Regions from separate parts of the Streptomyces sp. NPDC102360 genome, predicted to be linked through region 3. Evidence: riboswitches for the same ligand, from Rfam matches in the RefSeq annotation. Region 3 holds a riboswitch; each other region holds the start of a gene.

Region 1 (10,475 bases), 1.1 Mb from region 3:
CGGGACCGTGCCCCGGGGCCGGCAGCGCCAGATAGCCGTGGGCCGTGCCGCCCTGGCTGTCGAACGTCACGTTCTGGCGCGCAGGGCGGCCCGTGGACCTGGGGGTGTGCGGGGTGTGCGGAGTGTGTGCCATGAAACCACGATGCCACCGCGGTCGACCGCGGTGGCATCGTGGGGGCCGAACTGGCCGTGTCAGTCCTTCTTCTGCGCCGACTGCAGCGCCGTGATGCACATCGCGATCGCCGACTGCAGCTCCTCCAGGCGCTGCAGCATGTCGTCCTCGACGATGTCGTCGATCTCCTCGGCGGCGACGTCGTCGAACGTCAGCTCCTCGAAGGCCTTGGTGGCCTTCTGCAGGCTGCTGTAGAACTTCGCGCGCCGCTCCTGCACCCGCAGTTCGGGGTCCTTCTCGACGGTCTCGGCGACGAGCGTGCGCACGGTGTCGTACGCCTCGCGGGCCCACTCGCCCGCCTCCTCGTCCTCGTCCAGCTCGTCGATGAGGGACAGGTGCCGCTCGGCCTCCTGGCGCAGCTCGGGGGAGGCCTCGATCTTCTGGCCCGCGGGGGTCTTGACCTGCCCCTCCTCCGCGATCCTGCGTACGTACTCGAGCTGGCCGCCGGTCTTGGTCTCCTCGGCGACGGCCTTCTTCAGGTCGTCCGTGCGCACGACGTCGCGCGCCATGCCCGTGCGCAGCACCGGGTCCTCGTCGAGGCGGTCCATCAGCGCCTTGCGGGCGGCCTCGGCGGTGCCGGGGTCGGCGAGGATCGCGGCACGCAGCGCGGTCGGGTTCTCCGCGACCTCCAGGGCCTTCGTCGGGCGGATGCCCTCGGACTCGGCGGCCGCGGTGATCGCCTGACCGCGCACCGAGGTCGCGCTGTTGCGGGACACGTAGTACGACAACCAGACGTCGGCGTCCGGGAGTTCGACGTCGGTACCGGGCTCGAGGGCCTCGAACTGGGGGACCAGGCCGTCGTCCGCCGCGCTGTCCCACGCCTTGTAGAACCGCATGACGCGGTCGGGGGAGCAGTCGGCCAGTTCGGCGAACTTCCGGGCCGATACCTTCACGGACTCCCCGGCGGACTGCCCGCCGGGCCGCACGCTGCGGGCCACCTTCAGGGCGAAGGCCCAGCCGCCGGTGCGGGCGTAGACGCCGAACTCGTGGGCGTCGCGGGTGATGGCCTCCGGTACGTCGCCGGGGGCCGGGTCGTCCTCGGCCTCCGCCTCGGCATCGACCTCGGAGCTCTCCGCGAAGGGGACCTCCGTGGGCGGCGTCCAGAAGTCGCCGGACGGGCTGTCGGACGCGCTGTCGGACGCACCTTCGGGGGCCGCGGCGGTGGCGTCCGGGGTATCGGTGGTCGGCGGGGTCCACATGTTCGCGGTGTCCCCGGGCTCGGCCGTCTCCTCGTTCGCGGGCGCGGCGGGGCCGGCGTCAGGGGCGACGGCCGGCGCGGGCACGGGCTCCGCGGGAACGTCGTCGCCGGACGGGATGGCGGCGTCGGACGAGTCGATGGCTACGGACACGTAGGCACTCCTGAGTGATCGGGCGCGTGCGGGTTGACGAGCCACTTTATCGTTCCGATTGGGCCGTTTTGCGCGCGAGTTGCCACAACGGCGCGGCGGACGCGTGTGCGAAGCCCGGGCGGCCCGTCCTGGGCGGTGGCACGGGTGGGGCGTGGTACGGACGGGCCCGCCATTCGCGGCTCCCCCTTCTGCGAACAGCGGGCCCGGGCTCGGCCTCGACCGCGCGCCGCGGCGGGAGGGCGAGGGCACGGGAGGCTCGATACCGCAGCATCTCAGCGCGCGGCCCCGCGGCGGACGGGGCCAAGGGGCCCTCCCGGTGGGCCGAACGGCCCCGATTCAACAGCCGGCTCGCATTCATCCGTGCGGCGCGGACGCGGCGCCGGCGCCGCGCACCACCCGCAGCAGGTATTCCTTGCGGTGCAGCGGGTCGTGGTCCGTGCGGGAGCGGCGCGGCACGCCCGCGCGGACCGGGGCGTAGTGGTCGAAGGAGGCCTCCAGGACGCCTTCGCCCCGGGTGAGGGACGGCAGTTGCTGCTCCAGGGCGCGCACCCGGGCCGCGGGGATCAGCCCGTCGACCTAGGTCGTCGATCACCCCGGCCGTGTGCAGGGGCCGCTCGGTCAGGCTGGTCTTACCGGCGTCGACGTGCGCGAGAATGCCAAGATTCAGCGGGATCCTGCGCGGAACCTCAGGCGTTCACGCATGGGAGGAATCGCATCCCGTGACCGCGACGCGGAGCGTCGCAGCCACGTGCTTGTGGTCGAACACAGTGCCGCTTGGTCGCCGGATCGTGGGATGGATGTACGGAACTCGCCCTCGTGTCCGTTTGGGTGCGTAGGGTCGCGGCCATGAAGCTGGTGGTGCGGGTGAAACTCCTGCCGACGCCCGTACAGGCGGCGGCACTTGAGGCGACCCTGCACGCCTGCAACGAGGCGGCCACCTGGGCCGCCGAGGTCGCCTTCGAGCAGCACGCACGCCGTCCGCTGCTCCTGCGCAAGCACACCTACACCGCGATCCGACAGCGTTGGGGCCTTGGCGCCCAGGCCGCCCAGCACGCGATCAAGAAGACCTGCGACGCCTACACCACCCTGGCCACCAACCTGCGCGCCGGACGCTACGGACGCCCCGGAACCAGGCGCCACACCCTCGCCTCGGGCAAACCGGTCACCTTCCGGGACGATGCCGCCCAGCCCTACGACGACCGGATGCTGTCCTGGCAGCACGCCGCGCGCACCGTGTCGATCTGGACCACGGCCGGCCGGATGAAGGGCGTGGCGTTCACCGGGCAGGACGAACAGCTCGCTGTCGTGGCCGCGCACCGCAGGGGCGAGTCCGACCTGGTCCGCCAGGGCGGCACGTGGCTCCTGATCGCGACCTGCGAGATCGAAGAGGCCGCCCTCAACGCCCACCCCGCAGAGTTCCTCGGCGTTGATCTGGGCATCGTGGACATCGCCACCACCTCCGAGGGCGAACGCTACTCGGGGCGCCGCGTCAACCGTCAGCGCGCGAACGATCGCCGACTGCGGTCCACGCTGCAGAAGAAGAACACCAAGTCCGCCAAGCGGCGGGCCAGGAAACACGCCGGGAAAGAGGCCCGGCGCAACAAGGACATCAACCACAAGATCAGCAAACGGATCGTGGCGGAGGCTGAACGCACCGCACGCGGCATTGCCCTGGAAGAACTGACAGGCATCCGCGAGCGGGCACGGCTGAGAAAGCCCCAACGCACCACGCTCCACACCTGGCCCTTCGCCCAGCTCGGCGCCTTCATCGCCTACAAGGCCCGCAGCGCCGGGGTCCCGGTCGTGTACGTCGATCCGGCCTACACCAGCCAGGAATGCTCCCACTGCCACCACACCGCACGCCACAATCGGCTCTCCCAGGCCGAATTCACGTGCCGGGTCTGCGGTTTCGTTGAACACGCAGATGTCAACGCGTCCCACAACATCCGCCAAAGAGGCTGGATGGCGTGGGTCTGCGGGGCCCAGTCAACGGCCCCTGAACTCACCCTCATCGCGTGAGCTCTGGACGCAGCCGAGCCTCGCCACAGCCAGTGACGACTCGAGCAGCAAGCCCGGGAAATTCATTACCGGGTAGTTGACTGTGTGCACTGACAGTCATGTCCTTGAGGGAGAGGGCAGGGGCCTTCTGAAGGAACATGTCTGCAGTGCGCATGGATCGGTCCTCACGGTAGGGGCGCGCGGGATTGCCGCTGCCGTCAGTGCAGCAGGGGGCCGCGCGCCCCGGCAACCGAATTACGCGCCGTCGGCCAGCCGCGCCGACCACCGCTGCTCGACCCTGGCCAGGCGCCAGTAGGCGATCGCCGCCACCCACACGGCCACGAACAGGCCCACGATCACGTACCCGACGTTGTCGAGGTCGAGACCGGCGATCCACCCGGTGACCGCGTCGGACAGGGCGAGCTTGTCGTGCAGGACGCCGACGAGCTCGATCGTGCCGATGAAGAACGCGACCGCGATCGACAGACCGGTGATGGTGAGGTTGTAGAACACCTTGCGCACCGGGTTGGAGAACGCCCACTGGTAGGCGAAGTTCATGAACGTGCCGTCGAGCGTGTCGAACAGGCTCATGCCCGCGGCGAACAGCAGCGGCAGGCACAGGATCGCGTACCACGGCAGGCCCGCCGCCGCGCCGCTGCCCGCCATCACCATCAGCGTCACCTCGGTCGCGGTGTCGAAGCCGAGCCCGAAGAGGAAGCCCAGCGGGAACATCTGTCCCGGCCGGGTGATGGACTTGGTGAAGCGGCCGAGGATCCGGTTCATGAACCCGCGGGAGTCCAGGTGCTCCTCGAGCTTCCGCTCGTCGTACGAGCCCGCGCGCATCGCCCTGAAGACCTTCAAAATGCCCATCAGGGCGACGAGGTTGAGCGCCGCGATGAGGTACAGGAACGTGCCGGAGACGGTCGTGCCGACGACGCCGAGCACCTGGTGGGTGCGCGAGTCGTCGTTCAGCAGGGTGCCGGCGAGCGCCGCGCCTCCGGCGACGAGCGCCGCCATGGCCACCACCACGCTGGAGTGGCCGAGGGCGAACCAGAAGCCGACGGAGACGGGCCGCTTGCCGTCCGCCATCAGCTTGCGGGTGGTGTTGTCGATGGCCGCGATGTGGTCGGCGTCGAAGGCGTGCCGCATGCCGAGCGTGTACGCCGTGATGCCGAGGCCGATACCGAAGGCCTTGTTGCCTACTTCGTAGTGCTCGGGGACGACGAGCAGGAACAGCACGCCGAACGCGACGACGTGCAGCGCGGCGATCACCGCGATCAGGCCGGCCGTGCGCAGCGTGTCCTCGCGGCGCCAATGGAAGGCAGGGGAGGGGGAAATGGGGGAATTCTGGGAGTTCCCGGGCAGGGTCATGCGTCGATCACGCTCCAGCACCTCGTGGATCACTTCGTGAGATGCCGCGGCCGGTCTCCTGGCTTACGGGCGTGCCCGCCGCTCCGGCCTTCCCGGCGGCCGTCGGCCGCCAGTGGCGTACAGGGTGGAACGGCGCGCTCCGGACGGCGCTGTCCGAAACCCGATCACAGTGGCGAGGGCCGCTCCGGAATGGGCCCCTGAAGGGCCGTCACCGGTCTTCCCGAGCACCACGGCCCGGCCACCCTACTACCTACCCGGAAGCGCGCTCACGGGCCCGGTCGATCTCCTCGTACGCCTTCTCCCGGCCCTCCCAGTGGGAGCCGTCGACCGACTTGCCCGGCTCCAGATCCTTGTAGACCTCGAAGAAGTGGGTGATCTCCAGGCGGTCGAACTCGGGGATGTCCTCGATGTCCCGGGTCGCGTCGTGCCGTGGGTCGTGCGCGGGCACGCACAGCACCTTCTCGTCCGGGCCCTTCTCGTCGCTCATCACGAACATGCCGATCGCCCGGCACTCGATGACGCAGCCGGGGAACGTCGCGTCGCCGGTCAGGACGAGCGCGTCCAGGGGGTCGCCGTCGCCGCCGAGCGTGCCCTCGATGTAGCCGTAGTCCGCGGGGTACTGCGTCGACGTGAACAGCATCCGGTCGAGCCGGATCCGGCCGAGATCGTGGTCCATCTCGTATTTGTTCCGGGACCCCTGCGGGATCTCCACGATCACGTCGAACGCCTCGGCGCGTGCCTGACTGCTGCCCAATGTGGCCTCCTTGCCGCATTCCGACGCCCACGAGTGTGCGCTGTGGCGGGCAAGGGCGGAAGACCTCAGACGGCCGGAGGAATGGCGAATTCGAGTTCGGGCCGGTCCCAGGCGACGGCCGGCGGGCGCGCGGGCACCGTGCCGGTGCGGTGCGCGCCCATGGAGCGGTAGAAGCCCTCGGCGGGCGGGTGTGCGACGACGCGGACGTGGTCGAGGCCCGCGGCTCGGGCCTGCGCCCGCATGTGGTCGACGAGCAGCCGGCCGATGCCCCGGCCCTGCGCCTCGTCCGCGACGAACATCAGGTCCAGCTCCGGCGGCTCGGTGAGCAGCGCGTAGAAGCCGAGCACTCGCTCGTCGCCCTGATCCACTGCTACGTAGACGTGGTGCGCCTCTACGTAGTCGGGTCCCACCCGGTAGCCCGCGACCATGGAGGCGTACGGGTCCCGGTAGGCGCTGGAGCCGCGCACGAGGCGGGTGAGGCGCCGGGCGTCCTGGGTGGTGGCCCGCCGGATGGTGACCGCCCGGCCGCCTCCACGGCGCGTCATGCTCGCGTTCATGCGTCGAGTATTACGCATGCGGGGGTGCGGTCAGGTGGTGGGCACGGTCGACTGCGCCTGGCGCAGGAACGTGGCGTTGTCCGGGCTCTGGCGCAGCTTGTCGAGCAGGGCCTCGTAGGAGGCGGCCGGGTCCCGGCTCTGCAGGGCCCGCCGCAGTCCGCGGACGACGGTCAACTCGGGGGCGGAGAGCAGGAGTTCCTCGCGGCGGGTGCCGGACGGGGTGAGCTCGACGGCCGGGTGGACGCGGCGCTGCGCGAGGACGCGGTCCAGGCGCAGCTCCATGTTTCCGGTGCTCTTGAGCTCCTCGAAGTAGTAGTCGTCGGCGCGGGAGCCGGTGTCTACGAGGGCGGTGGCGAGGATGGTCAGCGACCCGGCCTCCTCGGCGTCGCGGGCCGCGCCGAAGAAGCGCTTCGGGCCGTGCAGCGCGGCGGCGTCGACACCGCCCGACAGGGTGCGGCCGCTGGTGGAGGCCGCGTTGTTGTACGCGCGGCACAGCCGGGTGAGGGAGTCCAGGAGGATCACTACATCGCGGCCCTGCTCGGTGAGCCGCTTGGCGCGCTCGACCGCGAGTTCGGCGAGCGCGATGTGCGCCTTCGCCGGCTGGTCGAACGTCGAGGCGTACACCTCGCCGCGCACGGAGCGGCGCATGTCGGTGACCTCCTCGGGGCGCTCGTCGACGAGCACCACCATGAGGTGCGCCTCGGGGTGGTTCGCGGCGAACGCGGCGGCGAGCTGCTGCAGCAGCACCGTCTTGCCGGTCTTCGGCGGCGCGACGATCAGGCCGCGCTGCCCCTTGCCGACGGGCGTGAACAGGTCGACGACCCGTCCGGCGAGCCCGGCGGCCGGGTGCTCCAGACGGAACCGTTCGCTGGGGTGCAGCGGGGTGAGATCGGCGAAGTGCGGGCGGCGGCGGGCCGTCTCCGCGGGCGCGCCGCCGACGGTCTCGACGTGCGCGAGGGAGCGTGGCTTCCCGCATGTCCCGTCGACGAAGTCGCCCTTGCGCAGGCCGAGTTGGCGGATGAGGTGGGCGGGAACCTGGACGTCGTGCGACGTCGGGATCAGGTCGGTCGCCCGCAGGGAACCGTGCCCGTTCCCGCCGATGTCGAGGACGCCGGCGGCGCGGACGGGTTCTTGGGGTGTGGTGGTTTCTCGGGTTGTGGTGGTGGCCGTGGTCATGGCGATCACAGGTCCTTTCGCGGGCCGGGCCGCGGACGCGGCAGGCGTACAAGAGCAGGGAAGGGAGGGGATCCGGCGAGTGGCAGGGGCGGCTGAGCGCGCCCCGCGGCCGGGGAAAACCTGGTGCGTGCGGCAACGGGTGAAGAGCCCGCCAGAAGCCGCTGACCAGGGATGACGTGCGCTGTGTGGCGACGGGAACACCGTCGGACCGAAAGCGCTGAAAGGAGAGATTCGGTACCGGCGCCTCGAAACGGGCGAGCACATGTACCGCTAAGACCGTACCACCAGATCCCTGCCGCGCGGCAAGCCCCGACTTCGGCGGCGGCGCGCCCTATGCTGATCCGCCATGTTCACCGATCAGGGTCCCACCCTCCGCGAGCTGGCCGTTCAGGCGCTTTCCTCGGTCGAGCGGGGGTACGACCTGCTGGCGCCGAAATTCGACCACACGCCGTTCCGCACCCCGGATGCCGTGCTCGATTCGGTGGGCCGCGCGCTCGCCGGACTCGGCCCGTATGCCACCGGGCTCGACCTGTGCTGCGGCACCGGCGCGGGCCTGCGCGTGCTCCGCGAGGCGGGCGTCGGGCGGTCCGTGGGCGTGGACTTCAGCGGCGGCATGCTGGACGTCGCGCGGCGCGGAGAGCCGACGGCCCACTGCGTCCGCGCGGACGCGCTCACGCTGCCCTTCGGTGAGGTCTTCGATCTGGTGGTGAGCTTCGGGGCGTTCGGGCACTTCCTGCCGCGTGAGTGGCCCCGGCTGTTCTCCGAAGTGTGCCAAGTGCTGCGCACCGGCGGGCAGTTCGCCTTCCCGCTGCCCGCGCCCGCGGCCCCCGGTTCGGTGGGCTACTGGGCGATGCTCGGCTTCGACGGCGCGATGCGGGTGCGCAACGCGGTGTGGCGGCCCCCGTTCGTCATGTACTACCGCCCGTTCCGACTCGGCGACGTGCGCCGGGAGTTGGACCGCGCCGGATTCGACGTGGCGCTGCGCGCGCTGCCCGAACTCGGCGAGCGGCCCGACGGCAGCCCGCGGTGCAGGCTGGTCGTGGCCACGCGCCGCTGAGGGGGTCGGGCAGGGGGCCTCGGGGTTCCCCGTATCGCTCTCAGTCGTCCTCGCCGCCCGCGAAGGGCGTCGTCTGCCAATGCTCGACAGCGGGCGCGAGGTACTCGGTCAGCTCGGGCAGCTGCGGCACGAGCGTGAGGATGTTCGCGGGCGGCGAGGGTGCCAGGTGGACGACGACGGAGAAGACGTCGTGCAGCACCGCCGCGTCCGTGATGGTCAGGCCGAGCTCACGCCCGGCCGCGACCGCCGCGTCGACGGCGGCGGAGCGGCGGCCCGCGCGCTGTTGTGGTGTCAGGAAGGTGGTCATGGGTTCCTCGGTGGGGAGACGGGGCGTCCGGTGGAGGGCCGGGGCGGCTCCGGCACGGGTGTGCGTGGCGGGGCCGCCCCTGCGTGGATCAGTGGCGGCGGCCCGCGCGCAGTTCGAGGCGCTCCCCTTCGAAGCTCGCGCGGAAATCGCGGTCGTGCGACACGACGACCACCGCTCCCGGGTACGTCGCGAGCGCCGCCTGGAGGTCCTCGACCAGGTCGAGCGCGATGTGGTTGGTCGGCTCGTCGAGGACGAGGAGGTCCGCGGGGCGGGTCACCAGGCGGGCGATCTGCAGGCGCCGCTGCTGGCCCGCGGACAGGGCGGCCACCGGTACGTGCAGGTCCTCCTCGCGGAACAGGCCGAGCGTCAGAAGCTGTTCGGCGTACTCGTCCGGCGCTCCGGGGCGTCCGGCGGCGAACGCCGCGAGCAGCGGGAGCCGCGTGGAGTGGACGGGCAGTTCCTGCGCGAGGTAGCCGATCCTGGCGGGGCGGCGGGCCGTGCCCGCGTCCGGTTCCAGGTCGCCAGCCAGGACGCGTAGGAGGGTCGTCTTGCCCGCGCCGTTCTCGCCGGTGACCAGGAGCCGGTCGCCGGGCGTGAGCGTGAGGAGCCCGTCCAGGCGCAGCCGTTCGCCGACCCGTACGCCGTCGAGCTCGGCGAGGGGTCCTTGCACGGCGGCGGGTTCGTCCGTCGCAGACAGTGCCGTCGTGAAGCGCAGTGGTGCCGGGGGCTTCGGCACCGGGTTGCGGCGCAGTTGTCCCAGGCGTTCGCGGGCGGAGCGCACCTGGCCGCCGAGCTTGGCCTCGCTGGAGCGGCGGTGCTTGCCGAAGCCCTGTTTCGGGTCGCCGCCGGTGACGGCGAGGCGCCTGCCCGCGGCCTCCAGCAGTTCCTCCGTGCGGGCCACCTCCTCGACCCAGTCCGTGTACCGCTGCTCCGCGCCGCGCCGGGCGGCGGCTTTCGCGGCGCGGTAGCCGGCCCAGCCGTCGCCGTACCGGTGGACCGTGCGCGCGTCCCGGTCGACTTCGAGGATCGTGGTGGCGATGCGCTCCAGGAAGCCGCGGTCGTGGGTGACCGCGACGACGGTGCCGCGGTGCGCGCGCAGGTGTTCCTCCAGCCAGCGCACGGCCGCCGCGTCGAGGTGGTTGGTCGGTTCGTCGAGGAGGAGCAGTTCGGGGGCGGCGGCCAGGACACAGGCGAGCGCGAGCCGGGACTGCTCGCCGCCGGACAGCGATCCGAGCACCCGGTCGCGGGTGATCCGGGCGAGCCCGAGGCCGTGCATCGCGGCGTCCACGCGGGCGTCCGCCTCGTATCCGCCGCGCTCCTCGTAGGCGATCAACAGCTCGCCGTAGGCGGCGAGTTCGACCTCCGAGGCCGCGCCGAGGGTCTCCTCCGCGCGCCGCAACCGATGTTCCATGGCGCGCAGTTCGGTGAGGGCGAGGTCGACGGCGTCCTGCACGGTGCGGTCCGCGTCGAGGTCGAGGGTCTGGGTGAGGTGACCGATGCCGCCGGGGAAGCCGACGGTGATCTCTCCGGAGTCCGGCGCCTCGGCCGCGGCGAGCAGCCGCAGCAGGGTCGACTTGCCGGAGCCGTTCTCGCCGATGACGGCGGCCTTCTCGCCCGGACGGACGGTGAAGCGGATCTGGTCGAGGACGGTCCGGGTGTCGTAGGACTTGGTGACGTCCTTGACGGACAGCTGCGCCACAGCAGTGGCAGGGGTGGTGGGCACGTCGGTGGACA
Region 2 (10,475 bases), 140 kb from region 3:
CGGCGGCAGAAACCGCGTGATGGACCGCTGCCCCTGGGCATCCGGTGTCATCGCCTCGTGGATGACCACGTGCACGTACCAGCTGGAGCGCGAGCAGTCCTTGAGGAGACGGCGCAGGGCGTCGTCGTCCTTCGGGAGGTGGTTCGGCGCCCGCAGGCGCAGCCCCGCCACCGTGTCGTGGTCCCATGGCACCCGCTCGCTGTCCGGCCAGAACATCGGCGCGGGCGACGGCCAGGCCAGTTCCCAGGCCCGCTCCGCCTCCGCGGCGAGGACCCAGGTGACGCCTTCGGATTCCTTGGCGCGGGTGTCGGGGTCGTACGTCGTCAGCTGGCCGCGCACGGTGACGTTGTCGGCCACGCGCCAGCGCGCCTCGAACACCCGGCGGGCGCCGGGTCCTGGCCCGGCCTCCTCCTCGCGCGGGTGCAGCACCGTGGAGCGCGCCGCGTCCTCGGGGTCGAGGTCGAGGAAGTCGTCGAGTACGCCCGCCGCCTTGAGGGCGATCAGGTTGCGCCGGACGTCGCGCTCGGGCTCGGGCCCGAGGTGGCGTCCGCGTCCGAGCCACACGGTGTCGGGGACGGGGGTCGGGGTTGAGTTCTTCTTCGCCATGGAGTCGTTCTGTGAGTGATCGGGGCGCGACCAGTATGGGTCCGTGGACGCGCGGGGGCCAGGGCAGGGTGGTCCGGTGTCGGGATTGTCGCGCGTACGCGCCCGATTCGCCCCTCGTGTACCCCGGCGTGGCGCGTCCGATCCCGTACGCTCGCCGAATGGCCAGGTACTACGACGTGCACCCAGCAAACCCGCAAGCGCGCCTCATCTCCGCGATCGCCGACAGCATCCGCGACAGCGCGCTCGTCGCCTACCCCACGGACTCCTGTTACGCGCTCGGCTGCCGGCTCGGCAACCGGGCGGGCGTCGACCGGATCCGCACCATCCGGCAGCTCGACGACCGGCACCACTTCACACTGGTATGCCAGGACTTCTCCCAGTTGGGGAGGTTCGTCCAGATCGACAACGACGTGTTCCGCGCCATCAAGGCGGCCACGCCCGGCAGTTACACCTTCATCCTGCCCGCGACGCGTGAGGTGCCGCGGCAGCTGCAGCACCCGAAGAAGAAGACCGTGGGCGTGCGCATCCCCGACCACGTGGTGACGCAGGCCCTGCTCGCCGAGCTCGGCGAGCCGCTGCTGTCCAGCACGCTGCTGCTGCCCGGCGAGGAGGAGCCGCTCACCCAGGGCTGGGAGATCAAGGAACTCCTCGACCACCAGGTCGACGCCGTCGTGGACTCCGGCGACTGCGGCACCGTGCCGACCACGGTCATCGACTTCTCCGACGGGGAGGCCGAGATCGTACGGGCCGGGGCGGGGGACACGGAGCGCTTCGAGTGACTCAGGGCCCTTGTGAAGGACTCAGCGCGTCGCAGTCGTACCCAGGTAGCGGATGTGCGGCCGTTCACCGGGGCGGGTGACCTCGGCGCGCACCCCGTACACGTCGGCGATCAGTTCCTCGGTGAGTACGTCGCCGGGCTCCCCGGCCGCCACGACCCGGCCCTCGCGCAGCACGACGACGCGCGCGCAGTAGCCGGCGGCGAGGTTCAGGTCGTGCAGGGCGACGACGGACGTGATGCCCAGCGTGCCGATCAGGTCGAGGAGTTCGAGCTGGTGCTGGATGTCGAGGTGGTTCGTCGGCTCGTCGAGCAGCAGCTCGCGCGGCTCCTGCGCCAGGGCGCGGGCGATCTGCACCCGCTGGCGCTCGCCGCCGGACAGTGTGTGCCACAGGCGGTGCGCCCGGTCGGCGAGACCACTGCGGTCCAGGGCGTCGCGGACCGCGGCCTCGTCCGCCGCCGACGCGGGCTGCCAGGCGCGGCGGTGCGGGACCCGGCCGAGCCGCACGACGTCGGCGACCGTCAACTCGACCTGGGCGTCGGATTGTTGCTGCACCATGGCGATGCGCCGCGCGGCCTGCCTGCGGCCCACCGAGGCGAGCGGGTCACCGTCGAGCGTGACGACGCCCGCGGACGGGGCCAGCACGCCGGACAGCAGGCGCAGCAGGGTCGACTTGCCCGAGCCGTTGGGGCCGAGCACTCCGGTGACGGTGCCGGGCTCCGGTGCCACGGACACCCCGTCGAGCACCAGCGCGCCGCCCGGCGACCACGACACGCGGTCGGCGCGCAGTCCCTGCTGGGAAAGGCTCACCGCACACCCCGCCCGCGGTACAGCACCAGCACGAACGCCGGCACACCGATCAGCGATGTCACCACACCCACCGGAACCTCCTGAGGTTCGAGCACCGTCCGCGCCGCTGTGTCCACCCACACCAGGAACACCGCCCCGGCGAGCGCCGTCACCGGCAGCAGCCGGGTGTGCCCCGGACCCACCAGGGCGCGCGCCGCGTGCGGCAGCACAAGACCGACGAAGCCGATCGCTCCCGCCGCGCTGACCAGGGCCGCCGTCAGTAGCGCCGTCACGCACAGCAGCACGATCCGGGTGCGGGCCACCCGGACGCCGAGGGTCGCCGCTGCTTCGGCGCCGAAGGCGAACGCGTCGAGGGTGCGCCCGTACGCGAGGCACACCACGAGCGTGACGGCGAGCACGGCCAGACACAGCCACACCTCGGTCCAGCCGACCCCGCTGAGCGAGCCGAGCAGCCAGAACAGCACGCCGCGCGTCGTCTCCGCGTCCGCCGAGGTCAGCACGACGAACGAGGTCAACGCCGAGAACAGCTGCATCGCCGCGACGCCGCACAGCACCACCCGGTCCGTGCTGCCGCCCAGCGTGTGACTGAGTACGAGCACCAGCGCGAACGAGCAGACGGCTCCGACGAACGCGCCGCCCGATACGGACACGGCGCCACCGCCGAGGCCGAGCACGACGACGAGCACGGCCCCGGTCGACGCGCCCGAGGAGACACCGAGCACGAACGGATCGGCGAGCGGATTGCGCAGCAGCGCCTGCAGCACCGTGCCGCACACCGCGAGCCCGGCCCCGCACACCGCCGCGAGCAGCGTCCGCGGCAGCCGCAGATTCCATACGATGCCGTCCCGGATCGGCGAGAGGTCCGAGGTCGCCAGGCCGATCCGGTCGCCCACCGCCGCCCACACGTCACCGACCCGGATCTGCGCGGGACCGAGGGTGATGGCGAAGGCCACGGAGGCGCACAGTGCGGCGATGCCGGCCGCCCAGGCGAGTGTGGCCCGAAGGGTGATCCGGGGCGCGGCCTGTGGATACGCCGCCGGGGCCGCGCGAGCGGCGACCGTACGAGCCGTCACCGCGCGAGCCCGAACTCGCGCAGCCCCGCGGCCACCCGCTCCACGCCGTCGACCGTCCGGATGGTCGGGTTCATGGCTTGCCCGCTCAGGCGCACGTACCGCTTCTTCTTCACTGCGGTCATGTGCTTGGTGACGGGATTGGACTCAAGGAACTTGATCTTCTGTGCGGCCGACTCGGCCGACTGCGAGCGGCGCGTCAGGTCGCCGATGACCAGCACGTCCGGATCGCGGTCCGCGACCGTCTCCCAGTTGACCTGCGGCCACTCCGCGCGCGTGTCGTCGAAGACGTTGCGCGCCCCGAGCTCCTTGGTGACGATGCCGGGGGCGCCGCAACAGCCCGCCATGTAGGGCGAGTCGGAGTTGGCGAACCAGTACAGGACGTCCACACCGTGCGCGTCGCCCCCGGAAGTGGCCTTGCGGACCCGGGTCTTGAGCGAGTCGATCAGCTTGTCGCCGCGCTTCTCCACGTCGAAGACACGTGCCAGATCGTGGATCTCGCCGTACACGACGTCGAGCCCCAGGGTCTTGGTCCGCACCCCGTCTCCGTCGCCGTTGTCCTTGCCCACGCAGTCGCTGGGGGAGAGGTACGTGGGCACGCCCAGCTTCTCGAACTCCGCGCGCGGCGCCACACCGCCCTTGCCGAGGGTGTACGTGAACGAGGCAGCGGCGAAGTCCGGTTCGGTGCCGAGGACCTTCTCGAACGACGGGTAGCGGTCGGCCAGCCGCGGCACCTTCGCGTTGGCCTTCGCCAGGTCCTTCGGGACCGGGTCGGTCCAGGTGCCGGTGCCGACCATCCGGTCCTCGAGGCCGAGCGAGAGCATGATCTCGGCGGAGCCCTGGTCGAGGGCGACGGCCCGGCGCGGGGTGTGCTCGACCCGCACCTTTTCTCCGCAGTTGTCGAGCGTGACACCGCCGCCACCGGCGGCACCGTCCTCGGTGGTGGCGGTCGTGCCGCACCCGGTGAGCAGCAAGGCGCCCACCAACAGCGGGGCGCATCGGCGGAGTTGACGTGCGAACAGCACGGGGGTTCCTTCACGTCCAGGGCTCATACGCGGAGCCGGCCTATGGTGAGGGCCTGCCGTTTGGATCAGGCCCCAGCCCCCACGCCACGCGGCACTGGAGACCGCCAGCAGGTCTTCGGACTCGGGGTCGTCCGCGCGAAGCGCCTTCCCAGGCCGATGTGCCGGCCCAGTGGCAGTGGCTCCGCCCGTCACCCTCACCGCTGCGCGTCAGTTCCGGTTTCCCACCGGATTCCCTGACCCGTGTGCGTAGAAAAACACACAAAGGTACGACTGGCTCGGCGAAACTATCACGCCGGGCATCCGCTAGGCGGAGGGCGGGGTGAAGACCGCCTCCAGCTGGGGACGGGTTCCGTCCCGGTGGTGGTCCATGAGCGATACGAGGCGTTCGTGGTCGCGGACGCGGAGCGCCTCGACCATCTCCGCGTGCTCGTCGACGATCCGCTTCTGTGACATCGGGTCGTGCAGGAGGTAGGCCCGATAGCCGTCGCTCAGCTGCCAGACGCGGCGCAGTTCGGCGACGACGAGGTCCAGGCCCGACGCGGTGAACATACGGAAGTGGAAATCCGAGTTGAGGCGGGCCATGGCGGTGAGGTCGCCGCGGGCCGACGCCTCCGCGATCCGCTCGTTCACGCCGGAGAGTCCTTCGAGCGCGGAGGCCGGGAGAGGCGGCAGTCGACGCAGCACCTCCGCCTCCAGGACCCGCCGCATCAGATACGTCTGCTCGAACTCGGCCGCGGTCAGCACCTTCACCCGGTACCCGACATTGCGGACGTGGTCGAGGACGCCTTCGCTCGCCAGCACCCGCAGCGCCTCACGTACCGGGGCCCGGCTCACCCCGAGACGCGTGGCCAGTGCCTCCTGCCGCACCGGGCTGCCCGGCGTCAGATCGCGCGCGAACAGCATCGCCCGCAGCTCCTCCACGACCTGGGCCACCGCTCCGGACACCGCGTCAAGACGCTCCGCTCCCGTCTGAGCCGTCACTGGTGCCTGCCTTCCCGTCGAGGGTTGTCGACTCTAACTCCCCTGAAAGTGCAGGGGCATTGACATGGTGCCGCACGGTGAGTCAGATTGCATCCAATCTTGCTCAGGTCTTGCTCAGGTCTCGCTCGGATGTATGTCCCGTTCAGTGGCGAACGCCCGGAAATTTGACCCAGCGGTGGCGTCAACAGGCGCTATCGGTGGCCGATTTCAGAGGAGGACTCGGCGATGACGCCGAAGGAACCGGCAGAATCGGTAGACAATTCTGAAGCCGCGGCGGCGGCAGCGGGTGGCGGTGGATCCCCTGCGGGCCGACCGCTGGACGGCGTCCGCGTCGTCGACATCACCTCGACGCTCATGGGCCCGTACTGCACCCTGCTGCTCGCCCAGTGGGGCGCGGACGTCATCAAGGTCGAGCCGCCGGCCGGCGACGTCGTCCGCTACATAGCCGACACTCGAGGCAACGGCATGGGCCCCGCCTTCCTCAACACCAACCGCGGAAAGCGCAGCGTCGCCCTCGACCTCAAGGCGCCCGGCGCGGCGCCCGTCCTCGCCGCCCTCGTGGACTCGGCCGACGTCCTCGTGCACAACCTCCGCCCCGCCGCCGCCCGTCGGCTCGCCCTCACGGCCGAGTCCGCGCTGGAGCGCAACCCGCGCCTCGTCCACTGCGCGTTCCGCGGCTTCGCCGCCGGTGGCCCCGACTCCGACCGGCCCGCCTACGACGACGTCATCCAGGCCGCCGGAGGCGTCGCCGCACTCCAGGGCGGCGACGGCGGAGCGGAGTACGTGCGGCAGGCCGCGGCCGACAAGACGGTCGGCATCTACGGGGCCGCGGCCGTGCTCGCCGCGCTGCACGGCCGCCAGGCCTCCGGCCGGGGGCGCGCCGTCGAGGTCCCGATGCTGGAGACGATGGCCTCGTTCACCCTGCTCGAACAGCAGGGCGGCCGCGTCTTCGACCCGCCCACGGGCCCCACCGGCTACGCCCGCACCAGTTCCCCGCACCGCCGTCCGTGCCGCACCAAGGACGGCCACCTCGCCGTCATGATCTACACCGACGCCCAGTGGCGGTCCTTCTTCGCCGCGATCGGCCGCCCCGCGCTCGCCGACGATCCGCGCTTTCGCACCATCACGGAGCGCACCGAGCACATCGACACCCTCTACTCGATGGTCAACGCCGAACTGTTGCTGCGCACCACGGCCGAGTGGCAGGCCGAGTTCGACGCCCGCGACATACCCGCCACCCGCGTCAACACCCTCGACGACCTCTTCACCGACCCGCACCTGAGCGCCACCGGTTTCTTCGAGCGCACCGAACACCCCACCGAGGGGCCGCTGTTGCTCGGCCGACCGCCGGTCCGGATGACCGAACCCGCTGTCGGCGCTTCCCCGCGCGAGGACGAGGGACCGCTCCGCCCCGCCCCGCACCTCGGCGAGCACACCCGCGAGGTCCTCGCCGAACTCGGCCTGCCCGGCGCGGAGGCCGCCGCCCTCTTCGACAACGGAACAGCGCGCGAACCGATCGACGCGACCGCCGCCGCCTGAGAACAGCCGCCCGACGGCCTTGAGAAGCGCCCCCTGAACGGAAGGATCCGCCATGCCCGCGGCCGAAGACCTCCTCTACTCCACCCGCGACCACATCGCCACCATCACCCTCAGCCGCCCGCACCGGAAGAACGCGTTCACCCTCCCGATGGCCGACGCCTGGGCCGAGGCGCTGCGCCGCGCCGACGCCGACCCGGACGTCCGCGTCATCGTCGTCACCGGCGCCGGCGACGCCTTCTGCTCCGGCGTGGACCTCGCCGACTTCAAGGGCGAACAGCGCACCCCGATCCAGGAGAAGAGGCTGCTCACCGAGCGCGTGCACCAGGTCGCCCGGGCCCTGGACGACCTGGACAAGCCGGTCCTCGCGGCCGTCGCGGGACCCGCCGTCGGCGCGGGCATGGACATGGCCCTGCTCTGCGACCTGCGCTTCGCCGGCCGCTCGGCCCGCTTCTGCGAGGGCTACATCAAGGTCGGCCTGGTCCCCGGTGACGGCGGCTGCTGGCTGCTGCCCCGCGTCGTCGGACAGGCGGCGGCGCTGCGTCTGCTGTGGACCGGCGATTTCGTCGACGCCGCCGAGGCCAAGCGGCTCGGCATCGTCGAGGACGTCTTCGAGGACGCCGACCTTCTCGACGAGGTGTACGCGTTCGCCGCCCGACTCGTCGCGAGGCCGCCCGCCGCCCTCGCCCTGATCAAGCGCGCCGTCCGCCAGGGCGCGAACCACGATCTGCGCACCGCGCTCGACCTGATCTCCTCCCACATGGCCGTGGTGACGTCGATGGACGACTCCCGCGAGGCCTACGCCGCGTTCCGCGAGAAGCGCACTGGCACGTATACGGGTTCCTGACCAGATCAAGCCCCGCCGGCGATTGAGGCGATCCAGCCCCTCCGGCGTTTGAGGAGCGGGGTCCGGGGCGGAGCCCCGAGACCGATCGCCGGGTGACCGAAACTTTCTGGAGGCAGCCCCCTTGATGTCCCCGACCGACACACACACCGACCCCCGGTCCGCCGCCCGCACCCTGACCGACGAGTGGCGGAAGGCCTCCCGCTACACCCCTCGCAGCGACGCCTGGCTCCGCTCCTTCGACCGCGACTTCAGCCGCGAACTGGCCGCCCGCGGCATGACCGCCATGACCTGGCCGGTCGAGTACGGCGGCCACGCCCTGCGCAACGTCGACCGGCTCGCCGTCACCGAGGAGCTGCTGCGGGCGGGCGCACCCGTCGCCGCGCACTGGATCGGGGACCGGCAGATCGGACCCGCCATCCTGCGGCACGGCAGCCCCGCGCTCAAGGAGGAGATCCTGCCGCGGATCGCCGCCACCGACGCCGTCTTCTGCCTCGGCATGAGCGAACCCGAGGCCGGCTCCGACCTGGCGTCGGTCCGCACCGCCGCGCGCCGCGTCGCGGGCGGCTGGCGGCTCAGCGGCCACAAGATCTGGACCAGCCACGCACACCACGCCACGCACGCCTACGTGTTGGCCCGCACCACACCGCGCGAGGACGTCGACCGCAAGCACCAGGGGCTGAGTGAGTTCGTCGTCGACATGGACGCCGACGGCGTGAGCACGGGCGCCATTCCCGACCTGGCGGGCGAACACCACTTCAACGAGGTGCGGTTCGAGGACGTGTTCGTCCCCGAAGGCCGCCTCATCGGTACCGAGGGGGAGGGGTGGCGCCAGGTCGTCGGGCAGCTCTCCTTCGAACGCGGTGGCGCCGAACGCGTCCTGTCCAGCTACCCCGTCCTCGTGGCGCTGCTCACCGAGGCGGCCCGGACCGGGCACGGCACCCGGGACACCGACGCCGCGTCCATCGGCTCCCTCACCGCCCGGCTCACCGTCCTGCGCCGCCTCTGCTGGGACGTCGCCTCCGCCATGGACCGCGGGGAGACCCCGGTCCGTGCGGCCGCCGCCCTGAAGTACCTGGGCAACGCCTTCGAGAACGACGTCGTCGAGGCGTTCCGCGAGGCCTCCGGGGGCCTGCCACCCACTGCCGACAGCGACTTCGGCCAGGCGCTGCTCGCCGCCCCGGCGTTCGGCCTGCGCGGCGGCGCCTCCGACGTCCTGCTGTCCCTGATCGCCCGCGAGGAGACCCGCGTATGACCACCCCCGCCAAGCCCCGGCGCCGCGCATCCACCATCACCAGCGAGTACGCCGACGAACTCCGCGAGGTCGTGCGCGGACTCGCGGCGGACGCGGCCGAAGAGGACCCGGCGGGGGAGGCACCTGGCCCCGCGCTGTGGGACCGCCTCGCCGAACTCGGCATGACCCGCCTGGACATCTCCGAGTCGGCAGGCGGCTCGGGCGGCACCTTCGACGACCTCCTCGCCCTGACCCACGCGCTCGCCTCGCACGCCGTGACCACCCCGGTCGCGGAGTCCGCCACCGCCGACTGGTGTCTCGCTTCGTGCGCCACCCTCTCCACGGGGGCGACCACACTCGCCCTCCTCCCCGCAGGCATCGCAGGGCCGGACCAGGACGGCACGCTCACCGCTCAACTGCCTGCCGTCCCCTGGGCGTCCGGAGCACACACCCTGCTCCTGGTTCCGGTGGCCGAATCCGAAGGAGCCACCGAAGCGGGCCCGTGGACCGTCGACCTCACGGGTCCCGGCGTCACCCGCCACCTGGCCGCCCCCGCCCTGTGCGGCACTCCGTACGAGGCGATCGAGCTGACCGCGGCGCCGGTGAACACGCTTGCGCCCGCCGCTCCGTCCCCCGCACGCATCCGCGCCCGCCTCGCCCTGCTCCGCTCGGCCGCTCTGCTCGGCGCGGCCGAGGGTGCCTACGAGCTGACCGCCGCGCACGTGACCCAGCGCGAGCAGTTCGGCGCACCGCTCCTGAAGATCCCGGCGGTCGCCGCCCACCTGGCCACGATGCGCGTCCATCTCCTGCAGGCCGAGGCCGCGTTGAACCACGCGCGCGACACCTACCGCGCGGACACCGGCGTCCCGAATGATCGGCTGACCGCCGCGGCCGCCACCGTGCGGATCACCGCAGCGACCACCGCCACCGAAGTGGCCCGCAGGGCCCACCAGTTGCACGGTGCGCTCGGCGTCACCGCCGAGTACCCGCTGCACCGGTACACCCGCCGCCTCTGGTCCTGGCGCGACACCCCCACCCCGCAGCAGACCGAGACCGCCGCACTGGGCCGCCTGGCCATCGCGGCCGGCGAGGCAACCCTCTGGGACGTCCTCACCGCGCCCGCGCCGCACTGACCTCCCGCCGCACCCTTCCCCAGAGAGGCTCGACGATGAGTCGTCCGGTCAACCCAAGAGCGGTAGCCAGCACGGCCGCACAGAAACGGAGTTGCATCCGGAACATCCTGGTCGGCTCGATCGGCAACATGATCGAGTGGTTCGACTGGTTCGTCTACGCCACCTTCGCCGTCTACTTCTCCGGCCAGTTCTTCCCGGCGGACGACCCCACCGCCTCCCTCCTGAACTCCGCGGCGGTCTTCGCCGTCGGCTTCCTCGCCCGGCCGGTCGGCGGCTGGCTGCTCGGCAGGCTCGCGGACCGCAAGGGCCGTAAGAGGGGCCTCACCGTCACCGTCGGACTGATGTCGGCGAGCGCCCTGATGATCGCCGTCGCCCCCGACCACGCGACGGCCGGCTACACGGGCGCCGTGGTCCTCGTCGTGGCCCGCCTGCTGCAAGGTCTCAGCGTCGGCGGCGAGTA
Region 3 (10,475 bases):
GCGGGCAGGCGCCGGACGGCCGCCCGATGACGACGGCGCGCCTGTCGCTGCTGCGCGCCCCGCGCTACCCGGACCCGAACGCGGACCAGGGCCGGCACACCTTCTCCGTCAGCGTCCGCCCCGCCGGGATCCCCGACGCGGTGGCGGACGGGTACGCCCTGCATCTGCCGCTGCGCACGGTGCCGTCCGGCGCCGCGGCCGAGCCGTTGATCGAGGTCAGCGATCCCGCCGTCGTCGTGGAGAGCGTCAAGCTGGCCGAGGACCGCTCGGGGGATCTCGTGGTGCGGCTGTACGAGGCCCACGGCAACCGCTCCCGGGCGGCCGTGCGGACCCGGTTCGACTGGCGCGAGGCCGTCGCCACCGACCTGCTGGAGCGTGCCGTGGACGGCGGGGCCGTCCGCGGGACGACGCCCGGGGCCGAAGTCGAGCTCGAACTGCGCCCGTTCGAGCTGCTCACCCTGCGTTTCCGCGACCCGGTGGCCTGAGAGCGCCCGCGCAGAGCCCGTCTCCCATACGGAAAGGTTGTCCCCCATGTCGCTCGACCGCTCGGATCTTCCCCGGCCCGAGTACCCGCGGCCGCAGTTCCGGCGCGATCGCTGGCTGAACCTCAACGGGAGCTGGGCGTTCGAGATCGACCGCTCCGACACGGGCCGGGAGCGTGGTCTGGTGGAGCGGCCCCTGGCCGCCGGGATCACGGTGCCGTTCGCCCCCGAGGCCGAGCTGTCGGGAGTCGGCGAGCAGGACTTCATGCGGGCGGTCTGGTACCGCCGCACGCTCACGGTCCCCGAGGGCTGGGACGGTGACCGAGTGCTGCTGCACTTCGGCGCGGTCGACCACGACGCCACGGTGTGGGTGAACGGCATCGAGGTCGGGCGGCACCGGGGCGGGTTCTCCGGCTTCACCTTCGACATCACCGACGCCGCTCCCCCGGGCGTGCCGGTGCCCGTGGTGGTGCGGGCCCGCGACGAGCCGGAGACGCCGCAGGCCAGGGGCAAGCAATCGGTCGCGTTCACGCCGCGCGCCGCCAAGTACGCTCGTACGACGGGTATCTGGCAGACCGTCTGGCTGGAGCCGGTGCCCCCGGCGGCCATCCGCCGCCCCCGCATCACACCGAACGTGGCGGCCGGTGCTTTCGACGTGGAGGTGCCGCTCTCCGCGAACTTGCCTGGCGGCACCGTGCACATCGGTGTCCGCGACGAGGCCGGGCAGGTGGTCGAGGCCTCCGTACGCGCCGACCTCGACCTCGCGCCACGGCTGAGCCTGACGCTGCCCCCGGAGCGGATCCGGCTGTGGTGTCCACAGGACCCGCACCTCTATGATCTGCGCATCGAACTCCGGGATGTGGATGGTCAGTTGGTCGATGAGGTCGAGTCGTACGCCGGTCTGCGCAGTGTCTCCGTCACCGGAAAGCAGATCCGCCTCAACGGCGAGGTCGTGTTCCAGCGCCTCGTCCTCGACCAGGGCTACTACCCCGACGGCCTGATGACCGCGCCCGACGACGCCGCCCTGGTCCGTGACATCGAACTCGGCCTGGCCGCCGGTTTCAACGGCGCGCGCCTGCACCAGAAGGTCTTCGAGGAACGCTATCTGCACCACGCCGACCGTCTCGGCTATCTGGTGTGGGGCGAGTTCGGCGACTGGGGCTGCAACACCGAACAGGGCCAGTCGGCCAACCAGCAGCCGGACGCCTCCTACGTACAGGAGTGGCTTGAGGTGCTGGAACGGGACCACTCCCATCCGTCGATCATCGGCTGGTGCCCGATGAACGAGACCTGGCAGGACCACGGCGACCGGATCACCGCGCTCGACGACGTGATGCGCGCGATGTTCCTGGCCACCAAGGCCCACGACACCTCGCGCCCGGTCCTCGACACCTCCGGCTATGCCCACCGGGTCTCCGAGTCGGATGTGTTCGACAGCCACGACTACGAGCAGGACCCGAGGCTCTTCGCCGCCAACCACAAGGCACTGTCCGAAGGCGACCCGTACGTGAACCGCTCCGACACCACCGGCGAGTCCTGGTCCATCGCCTACCGAGGACAGCCCTTCTTCGTCAGCGAGTTCGGCGGCATCTGGTGGAACCCGGCCGAGGCCGACCGGCCGCAGTCGGACACCCGGTCCGGGTCGTGGGGGTACGGCGACCGGGTGCGCACCTTGGAGGAGTTCCACACCCGGTTCGAGGGCCTGGTCGGTGTGCTGCTCGACCACCCGGACATGTTCGGCTACTGCTACACGCAGCTCACCGACGTCTTCCAGGAGGAGAACGGCCTCTTCGCCTTCGACCGCTCGGAGAAGTTCGACATCGAACGCATCCGCGCGGCTCAACTCCGCCCCGCCGCCATCGAGTCCGACGTCGAGACCAAGCGAAGGGTCCGCCCGTGAAGGCCATCATGGTCATGTTCGACAGCATGAACCGCCGCATGCTGCCGCCGTACGGCGCGGACTGGACCCACGCACCCAACTTCACCCGCCTCGCGGCCCGTTCCACCACGTACGACAACTGCTACGTGGGGTCGATGCCCTGCATGCCCGCACGCCGCGAACTGCACACGGGCCGCTACAACTTCCTGCACCGCAGCTGGGGTCCGCTGGAGCCGTTCGACGACTCGATGCCCGAACTCCTCAAGCAGCACGGCGTGTACACCCATCTCACCAGCGACCACCAGCACTACTGGGAGGACGGCGGCGCCACGTACCACGGCCGCTACAACACCTGGGAGTTCTTCCGCGGGCAGGAGGGCGACGCCTGGAAGGGCCAGGTCGCCGACCCGGTCATCCCGGAGAACCTGCGCGGCAAACGCCACGACCTGTGGCGCCAGGACTGGGTGAACCGGGCACACATGGACACCGAGGAGAAGCACCCGCAGACGCTGACCTTCGACGCCGGGCTCGAATTCCTCCGCGTGAACCAGGCCGAGGACGACTGGTTCGTGCAGATCGAGACGTTCGATCCGCACGAACCCTTCTTCTCGCACAAGCAGTACAAGGACCTGTATCCGCACGGCTACGAAGGGCCGCACTTCGACTGGCCGGACTACGGCAAGGTCACCGAGACCGAGGAGCAGGCGGGCCACGCCCGCATGGAGTACGCCGCCCTCCTCTCCATGTGCGACCACTCGCTGGGCCGGGTCCTCGATGCCATGGACGCGTACGACATGTGGTCGGACACCCTGCTGATCGTTTGCACGGACCACGGCCTGCTGCTCGGCGAGAAGGGCTGGTGGGGCAAGCTCGTCCAGCCCTGGTTCAACGAGCTGGCACACACTCCGCTGTTCGTGCACGACCCGCGCAGGCCGGAACTCGCGGGCACCCGCCACTCCGGGCTCGTCCAGACCATCGACCTCGCGCCGACACTCCTGGAGTTCTTCGGCGTCGACCGCACACCTGACATGCAGGGCCGTCCCCTGTGTGAGGCGACGGACGAGTCGGGCGCCGAGGTGCCGCTGCGCGAGTCCGCGCTCTTCGGCATGTTCGGCGGTCACGTCAACATCACCGACGGCCGCCGGGTCTACATGCGCGCCTGCCACGACGCGACGAACACACCGCTGTACGAGCACACGCTGATGCCCACCCACGGCCGTGGCCGCTTCGCCCCGCACGAACTGGTCGACGCCGAACTCGCCGGCCCGTTCACCTTCACCAAGGGTGTCCGCACGCTGCGGGCCCCGGCCAGAACCGCCCCCGGCTTCGACCCCTACCGCTTCGGCACCCTCCTGTACGACCTGGCCGACGACCCCCGACAGGAGCGCCCGGTCCAGGACGACGAGGTGGAGCTGCACATGATCCGCATGCTGGTGGAACACCTCCGGGACACCGACGCCCCAGCCGACCAGTACGCACGCTTGGGCCTTCCCCGACAGCCGGAAGACGTGACCACGTCCCACCTCCAGGTCGCCGCGCACCGGGACCGGCCGCGGCAGGAGGCGGCCCTCTCCCCCGCCCCACGGGCGGACGAGTTCCCCGAGAGCCGCCTCGGCCTGCGCACACCGCTGGCGGTGCTGCTGTCCGACCCGGTGGCAGTGGAGGCGGTGCGCCGCTTCGTCCCCGGCCTCACCGACACCGAGCTGCTGACAGTGCGGGACTCGGTGTCCCTGCTCCAGCTGTCCGCCGCCACGGGACGGCCGGACCGGGGCCAGCTCGACGGTCTGGCGGGCGAGTTGGCGCGGCTCTTTCCGTACTCCCACGAGACGCCACGCGAGTAGGACACGTGCCCCGTCGCACGGCTGGATACCGGGGGGGACGGGGACGGGGATCACGTCGTCATCAACACGGTGCCCCCCCCCATCAGAAGATGAGGAACATCCGCCGCGATCCGCGCGGCTGACGGATCCCGTCCTACGGTGCCGTGAGTTCCGCCACCAGGCGGTGTCCTCGTAGGATGCCGGGGTGCCGAGACCCATACCGATACCGAGGAGCCGCCGCGCGTGGATCGTCACGTGTGCCGCTCCGTGCGCCGCCGGCCTCGCCGCCGCCTATGGACTGAACACCTCCTCGGAACCCGAACCGCCGCCCAAGAAGCCGGTCAGCGCCCAGTGCGCCGCACTGATCGAGAGCATCGAGGGACAGCTGGCCAAGAACGAGCGGGACGGCAAGAAGGGCGGTGCGCTGGCGTTCTCACGTAACCGGGGCGCCGGCCAGGAGGATTGCGGCGATGCGCTCCGCGACCACTTCGGCCGTCATGGCGGTGATCGGTGACGCGCGGCGCCCGGGCCGCCGCGTTCGCCGGACTGGCCGCCGTCGCCGTCGCCGTCGGACTGACCGTCGCCGTGCGCGCCACGTCCGGACCGGAGCCGCAGCCCACGCCGACACGGGTGTACTCCTCCTGCCTGGCGGCGGACACCCGGCCGCTGGCGGCGGACGATGACCCGTGCGAGGGCCCCGGGCGCTGAACAACTCCCCCGCTACTGCTACGTGTTGGCGCTCAGGTCGTACCGCCTGCCGGCCGCGATCACGGCCCCGACGGACTGCAACGCCCCGAGGTCCGTGAGCGGGTCGCCGTTCACCACGAGGATGTCCGCGCTGTAGCCGGGAGTGAGCTGCCCGGTGGTCTCGTCAAGGGCCAGCGCGCGAGCGGCTTCCGTCGTGGCCATCGCGAGGATGCGGTCGTTGGGCAGGCCCAGGTGCTCGTAGAACGTGAGGCTGGAGGGCAGGCCGTCGAAGCCGGCGCGCTGGACGCCCGCGTCGGTGCCCGCGATCAGCCGCACGCCGGCCTCGGCCGTCCGGCGTACCGCGTCGAACATGGCCTCCGCGCGTTCGGCGCCGAAGAACCGAGGCAGCATCCGCCAGTTCGGGCTGACCGTGGGGCAGACGTAGATGTTCCGCCGGACGATCTGGTCGAGGACGTCCTGGCGGACCTCGAATCCGTCGGCCGTCATCCACGTGCAGTGCTCGATGCTGTCGACCCCGGCCGCGACCGCGGCGGTGATGCCGTCCGCGCCGTGCGCGTGCGCGGCGACGGGCAGTCCTGCGCGGTGCGCCTCGTCGACGAGCGCCGCCAACTCCTCCTCGGAGAACTGGGTTTCCCAGCTCTGGGCCCCGCCCTTCGTGAGCCCCCCGCCGGTCTCCATGACCTTGATGACCTTGGCGCCCGCCTCCGCATTGCGCCGCACCAGCCGCCGGACCTCCTCGGGGCCGGAGACCTCGCCGCCGAGGAACCAGCAATGGCCACCGGGCGGAGTGACGGGCACCGTCGCCGAAACGAGGCGTGGACCGACGGCCGAGCCCTCCCTGATGTCCTGGGCGAGCCGCACCGCGAGGCCGCCCCGGTCACCGAGGTCACGGGCCGTCGTGACGCCGACGCCCAGCAACTGCCGCGCCCGACCGGCCATCGCGGCGAACAGCACCTCGTCGTCCTGCTCCTGGAGCGTGGTGACGGGGTCCGGTCCCGCGTCGAAGCAGAGGTGCACGTGGGCGTCGATCAGACCCGGGAGCACCGTGCCGGCGGGGAAGTCGAGCCGGGGTTCGTCGGGCCGCGCCTGGCGCTCGACCTCCGCGCGCGGGCCGACGCCTGCGAGGACGCCCTCACGTACGAGGACGGCGCCGTCGGCGACAGCGTGAAGATCCGGTCCGGCCAGAACGTGCGCGGCGGTGATCAACATGAGACGCGGCTCTCTTTCGTATGCGAGGAACGCGAGTTGCTGCCATGCAGCACATCAGAAAGAGCGGGAAGTTCCTGGTTGTACGCGCCACCCCGGCCCAGCCGTGTCTGGTCGTCATCACCGCACCAAACAGCAGTCTCCGCACTTGCCGCCGCCGGGGGCCCGGTAGAAGAGACAGCAGCTCCGGCGACGGAACGCCAGGTCGGGGCCGATGATCCGGCCCGTTCCCTGTAGCCGGTCCGTCGCCAGCAGTTCGCGAGTCAGCCGTATAAGGTCCGCGCCCATGTCGGGCCGGGATCTGAGCAATTGTGCCGCCGATCCGACCAGCGCGGACGCCGAATTCCCGGCCAGCAGGCGCGGCGCCACCTTGACCGTGAGGCCGCTCTCGACCGCCGACAGGACGCCGTCCACCTCCGCGTGGACGGCGTCCGCGAGTTCCCCGAGTGACGGAAACTCTGACGCACGTCGGCCCTCGGGCCGGGGCAGGCGCAGAGCCGAGCTCCCCCCGGACCACTCGACCGTGCTCATCGTCGGCACGATCCCGTGGACGAGCGCGGAGGCGAGGACCGGCGACCAAAGGCGGGCCGCGAGGCCCAGGTGGGCGATGGAGACACCGATGCGGGGTTCGGCAGTGGTGGCGTAATCGTCGTTGACCGCCTGGGCTCGTGCGGCGAGACCAACGCGAGTGAGCCGTACATCGGAGGGCCGCCGCGTCGACGTCGTGTCGAGGGCGAAGAATCCACCCAGTCGCGAGGCCACGTCCCGCAGCGCCTCGGCGACCTCCTCCGACGGCACCTCGTTCATGCGGTCCTGGCCCGGCGCGGCGCGGCGATGAGGTAGAGGTCCAGGATCGCGGGGCGCTCCGCGACGCCCGGCCCGCCGGCCCGTACCCAGTCAGCTATGTCCTCGGTGGCGTCACGGTCGTTGACCAGCCCGAACCACACCGGCCGTGCTCCGGCAGCCCGCCCGGCGGCAGAGGGTTGCACGACGATGACGTTGGCCTGTTCGCAGACGTCAAGGCACTCGGAGATCCGCGTCGGCGCGATCCGGCGCAACCGCGCCGTCTGCGCCGCGTGATCGCCGTCGACCTTGACCGTTCCGCAGCAGCAGTCGCGGCACACCACTACGCGGCACGGAACCGCCCGGTCCGCTGCGGGGGCCGTCGCTCCGACTTCGGCGGGCCGTTCAGGCATGCCGCATCCTCCCTCTCGCCGGGGAGTTCCGCCCCGGATCGCTTCGAGGGGGCGACAGCGTGAGTCTCCTGGCTCTCGGGTCCGTGCTCGTCCCGGCCTTCCCACCCTCGCGGGGGCAGTGGCTCTCCGGGATCCGCTCGCCGATCACAGTGGCGGTACCGCACCGGATTCGCACCGGTTTCCTCGGGCCGCCGTCGCCCGTGTTCACGGCCATCATGCCATCCGGCGACGAGCTGCCCGCGGGCCGGACGTTGTGGCGCCTCCCGGGCGCGGCCCCGTAGGGTGAAGGACGTAGCTGGTTCGCCCCGCCCGCCAGACGGGGTGTCGTAAGAGGGAACCCGGTGGGATTCCGGGACTGCCCCGCAGCGGTGAGTGGGAACGACCGCCGTCATACGCACTGGTCCCCGGAAGAGGGGTCTGGGAAGCGACGGTCACTAGGTGTCCGCCCTTTCGGGTGGGTGTGCCCGCGAGTCCGAAGACCTGCCAACTGCCCGTGCACGGACGACACGTGCGCGGACATCTCGGTGACCTCGAGGGCGGGTCGGCGTACACATACCGGCCGATGGCCGTGCCCAGTCGCACGTGTCGCCGACCCGGTGGTGTCACTCCTTCGTGCCGCAGAGGCCTTCCGGGATCTCAGGGATACGTCTCTCGAAGGAGAATTCCGTGACCACCAGTACCGCGGCCACCACGACCGCGACCACCGGCACCGAGCCCGCACGGGCCACCGTGTACGGCTACCCCCGCCAGGGCCCGAACCGGGAACTGAAGAAGGCGATCGAGGGCTACTGGAAGGGGCGCGTCGACGCCGCCGCCCTCCGCTCCACCGCCGCCGAACTCCGCCGTACCAACTGGCAGGAACTGGCCGCATCCGGCATCGACGAGGTGCCGACCGGCGACTTCTCCCATTACGACCACGTCCTGGACACCACCGTCATGGTCGGGGCGGTGCCCGAGCGCCACCGGGCCGCCGTCGCGGCGGACGCCCTGGACGGGTACTTCGCCATGGCACGCGGCACTCAGGATGTCGCTCCGCTGGAGATGACCAAGTGGTTCGACACCAACTACCACTATCTGGTACCGGAGTTGGGGCCCGACACGGTGTTCACCACCGATTCCACCAAGCAGGTCGCGGAACTCACGGAGGCCCTCGCGCTCGGCCTGGACGCCCGCCCCGTGCTGGTCGGCCCGGTCACCTACCTCCTGCTGTCGAAGCCCGCCCCCGGCGTGGCCGACGACTTCGATCCACTCACCCTGCTGGACCGGCTGCTGCCCGTCTACGCCGAGGTCCTCAGCGATCTGCGGGCCTCGGGCGCCGCCTGGGTCCAGCTCGACGAGCCCGCCCTGGTCCAGGACCGCACCCCGGCCGAGCTGAACGCCGCCGCCCGCGCCTACCGCGACCTCGGCACCCTCGCCGACCGTCCGAAGCTCCTGGTCGCCTCGTACTTCGACCGGCTCGGCGAGGCCCTGCCGGTGCTCGCCAAGGCACCCGTCGAGGGCCTCGCGCTCGACTTCACCGGCTCCGCCGCCGCCAATCTGGAGGAACTCGCCGCCGTCGGTGGCCTGCCCGGCAAGCGTCTCGTCGCCGGTGTGGTGAACGGCCGCAACGTGTGGGTGAACGACCTGGAGCGGTCCCTCGCCACGCTCGGCACCCTGCTGGGGCTCGCCGACCGCGTCGACGTGGCCGCTTCCTGCTCGCTGCTGCACGTCCCGCTGGACGCGTCCGTGGAGCGGGACATCGAGCCGCAGATCCGGCGCTGGCTCGCCTTCGCCCGCCAGAAGACCGCCGAGGTCGCCACCCTCGCCAGGGGCCTGACTCGGGGAGCCGGAGTGATCGGCGCCGAACTCGCTGCCAACCGTGCCGCGTTGAACTCCCGGGCCACCTCCCCCATCACCCGCGATCCGGCGGTACGCGCCCGCGCCGCCGCCGTCACCGGGGCGGACCTGCGCCGCTCACAACCGTACGCCGAGCGGACCGCCGCCCAGCGGGCCCTGCTGAACCTGCCGCTGCTGCCGACGACGACCATCGGATCGTTCCCGCAGACCGGCGAACTCCGTTCCGCCCGTGCCGACTTGAGGGCAGGACGCATCGACGGCGCGGAGTACGAGAACCGCATCAGGAACGAGATCCGTGAGGTCGTCTCCTTCCAGGAGAAGGCCGGCCTCGACGTGCTCGTGCACGGCGAACCCGAACGCAACGACATGGTCCAGTACTTCGCCGAGCAGCTGGACGGCTACCTCGCCACCCAGCACGGCTGGGTCCAGTCCTACGGCACCCGCTACGTCCGCCCGCCGGTCCTCGCGGGCGACATCTCCCGCCCCGAGCCGATGACCGTACGCTGGACGACGTACGCCCAGTCGCTCTCCAGCCGTCCCATCAAGGGCATGCTCACCGGCCCGGTCACCATGCTCGCCTGGTCCTTCGTCCGCGACGACCAGCCGCTGGGCGACACGGCCCGGCAGGTCGCCCTCGCCCTGCGCGACGAGGTCGACGACCTGGAGACGAACGGCACTTCGGTCATCCAGGTCGACGAGCCGGCACTCCGCGAGACACTCCCATTGCGCACGACCGACCATGCCGCCTACCTCGCCTGGGCCACCGAGGCGTTCCGCCTCACCACCAGCGGCGTCCGCCCGGACACGCAGATCCACACCCACATGTGCTACGCCGAGTTCGGTGACATCGTGCAGGCCATCGACGACCTCGACGCCGATGTCATCAGCCTGGAGGCCGCCCGCTCCCACATGCAGGTCGCGCACGAGCTGGCCGAGCACGGCTACCCGCGCGAGGCAGGTCCTGGCGTGTACGACATCCACTCCCCGCGCGTTCCGACCATCGACGAGGCAACCGCTTTGCTGCGTACGGGACTTGAGGCCATCCCGGCCGAGCGGCTGTGGGTCAACCCGGACTGCGGGCTGAAGACCCGCGGCTGGGCCGAGACACGGGCCTCCCTGGAAAACCTCGTCGCCGCCGCACGCGCCGTCCGTGAGGAACTCGGGACGACCGCGCCCTGACGTGCGACTCCGAGGCCTCGCCCCTGGTGCCGACACTCCGGCGCCAGGGGCGAGGCGCCCTCCCGCCTACATCAGGCGATCGGCGTGTACGTGCGCCTCCCCCGCCGGTACGCGATCTCGCCGAGCGCGATGTCGCAGAGCATGAACGCCGCGAGCGGGATGCCGAGCA

What was found. Region 3 has a riboswitch for cobalamin ahead of ACIRHA_RS07185 ((2Fe-2S) ferredoxin domain-containing protein). Riboswitches for the same ligand answer to the same signal wherever they lie in the genome.
Region 1: another riboswitch for cobalamin. It lies ahead of ACIRHA_RS02300 (HoxN/HupN/NixA family nickel/cobalt transporter); the one in region 3 lies ahead of ACIRHA_RS07185 ((2Fe-2S) ferredoxin domain-containing protein).
Region 2: another riboswitch for cobalamin. It lies ahead of ACIRHA_RS07865 (ABC transporter substrate-binding protein); the one in region 3 lies ahead of ACIRHA_RS07185 ((2Fe-2S) ferredoxin domain-containing protein).

What each region holds. Positions count from the first base shown of each region.
Region 1 covers NZ_JBIWLG010000001.1:505,124-515,598, forward strand. Annotated here, with positions in the region: gene ACIRHA_RS02275 (dienelactone hydrolase family protein) at 1-133, opposite strand, end outside; gene ACIRHA_RS02280 (hypothetical protein) at 193-1,521, opposite strand; partial or broken gene ACIRHA_RS02285 (GTP-binding protein) at 1,876-2,097, opposite strand; partial or broken gene ACIRHA_RS02290 (GTP-binding protein) at 2,096-2,194, opposite strand; gene ACIRHA_RS02295 (RNA-guided endonuclease InsQ/TnpB family protein) at 2,368-3,540, shown strand; gene ACIRHA_RS02300 (HoxN/HupN/NixA family nickel/cobalt transporter) at 3,775-4,890, opposite strand; cobalamin riboswitch at 4,921-5,151, opposite strand; gene ACIRHA_RS02305 (inorganic diphosphatase) at 5,141-5,644, opposite strand; gene ACIRHA_RS02310 (GNAT family N-acetyltransferase) at 5,710-6,201, opposite strand; gene rho (transcription termination factor Rho) at 6,232-7,377, opposite strand; gene ACIRHA_RS02320 (class I SAM-dependent methyltransferase) at 7,724-8,434, shown strand; gene ACIRHA_RS02325 (hypothetical protein) at 8,475-8,741, opposite strand; gene abc-f (ribosomal protection-like ABC-F family protein) at 8,830-10,475, opposite strand, start outside.
Region 2 covers NZ_JBIWLG010000001.1:1,712,728-1,723,202, forward strand. Annotated here, with positions in the region: gene ACIRHA_RS07845 (hypothetical protein) at 1-606, opposite strand, end outside; gene ACIRHA_RS07850 (L-threonylcarbamoyladenylate synthase) at 765-1,385, shown strand; gene ACIRHA_RS07855 (ABC transporter ATP-binding protein) at 1,407-2,192, opposite strand; gene ACIRHA_RS07860 (FecCD family ABC transporter permease) at 2,189-3,202, opposite strand; gene ACIRHA_RS07865 (ABC transporter substrate-binding protein) at 3,262-4,314, opposite strand; cobalamin riboswitch at 4,376-4,575, opposite strand; gene ACIRHA_RS07870 (GntR family transcriptional regulator) at 4,591-5,268, opposite strand; gene ACIRHA_RS07875 (CaiB/BaiF CoA transferase family protein) at 5,494-6,807, shown strand; gene ACIRHA_RS07880 (enoyl-CoA hydratase/isomerase family protein) at 6,860-7,651, shown strand; gene ACIRHA_RS07885 (acyl-CoA dehydrogenase family protein) at 7,776-8,903, shown strand; gene ACIRHA_RS07890 (acyl-CoA dehydrogenase family protein) at 8,900-10,015, shown strand; gene ACIRHA_RS07895 (MFS transporter) at 10,144-10,475, shown strand, end outside.
Region 3 covers NZ_JBIWLG010000001.1:1,575,035-1,585,509, reverse strand. Annotated here, with positions in the region: gene ACIRHA_RS07220 (alpha-mannosidase) at 1-485, shown strand, start outside; gene ACIRHA_RS07215 (glycoside hydrolase family 2 protein) at 532-2,382, shown strand; gene ACIRHA_RS07210 (sulfatase) at 2,379-4,202, shown strand; gene ACIRHA_RS07205 (hypothetical protein) at 4,387-4,695, shown strand; gene ACIRHA_RS07200 (hypothetical protein) at 4,692-4,889, shown strand; gene ACIRHA_RS07195 (amidohydrolase family protein) at 4,908-6,098, opposite strand; gene ACIRHA_RS07190 ((2Fe-2S)-binding protein) at 6,216-6,902, opposite strand; gene ACIRHA_RS07185 ((2Fe-2S) ferredoxin domain-containing protein) at 6,899-7,291, opposite strand; cobalamin riboswitch at 7,353-7,476, opposite strand; cobalamin riboswitch at 7,571-7,794, shown strand; gene metE (5-methyltetrahydropteroyltriglutamate--homocysteine S-methyltransferase) at 7,958-10,306, shown strand; gene ACIRHA_RS07175 (PepSY-associated TM helix domain-containing protein) at 10,378-10,475, opposite strand, start outside.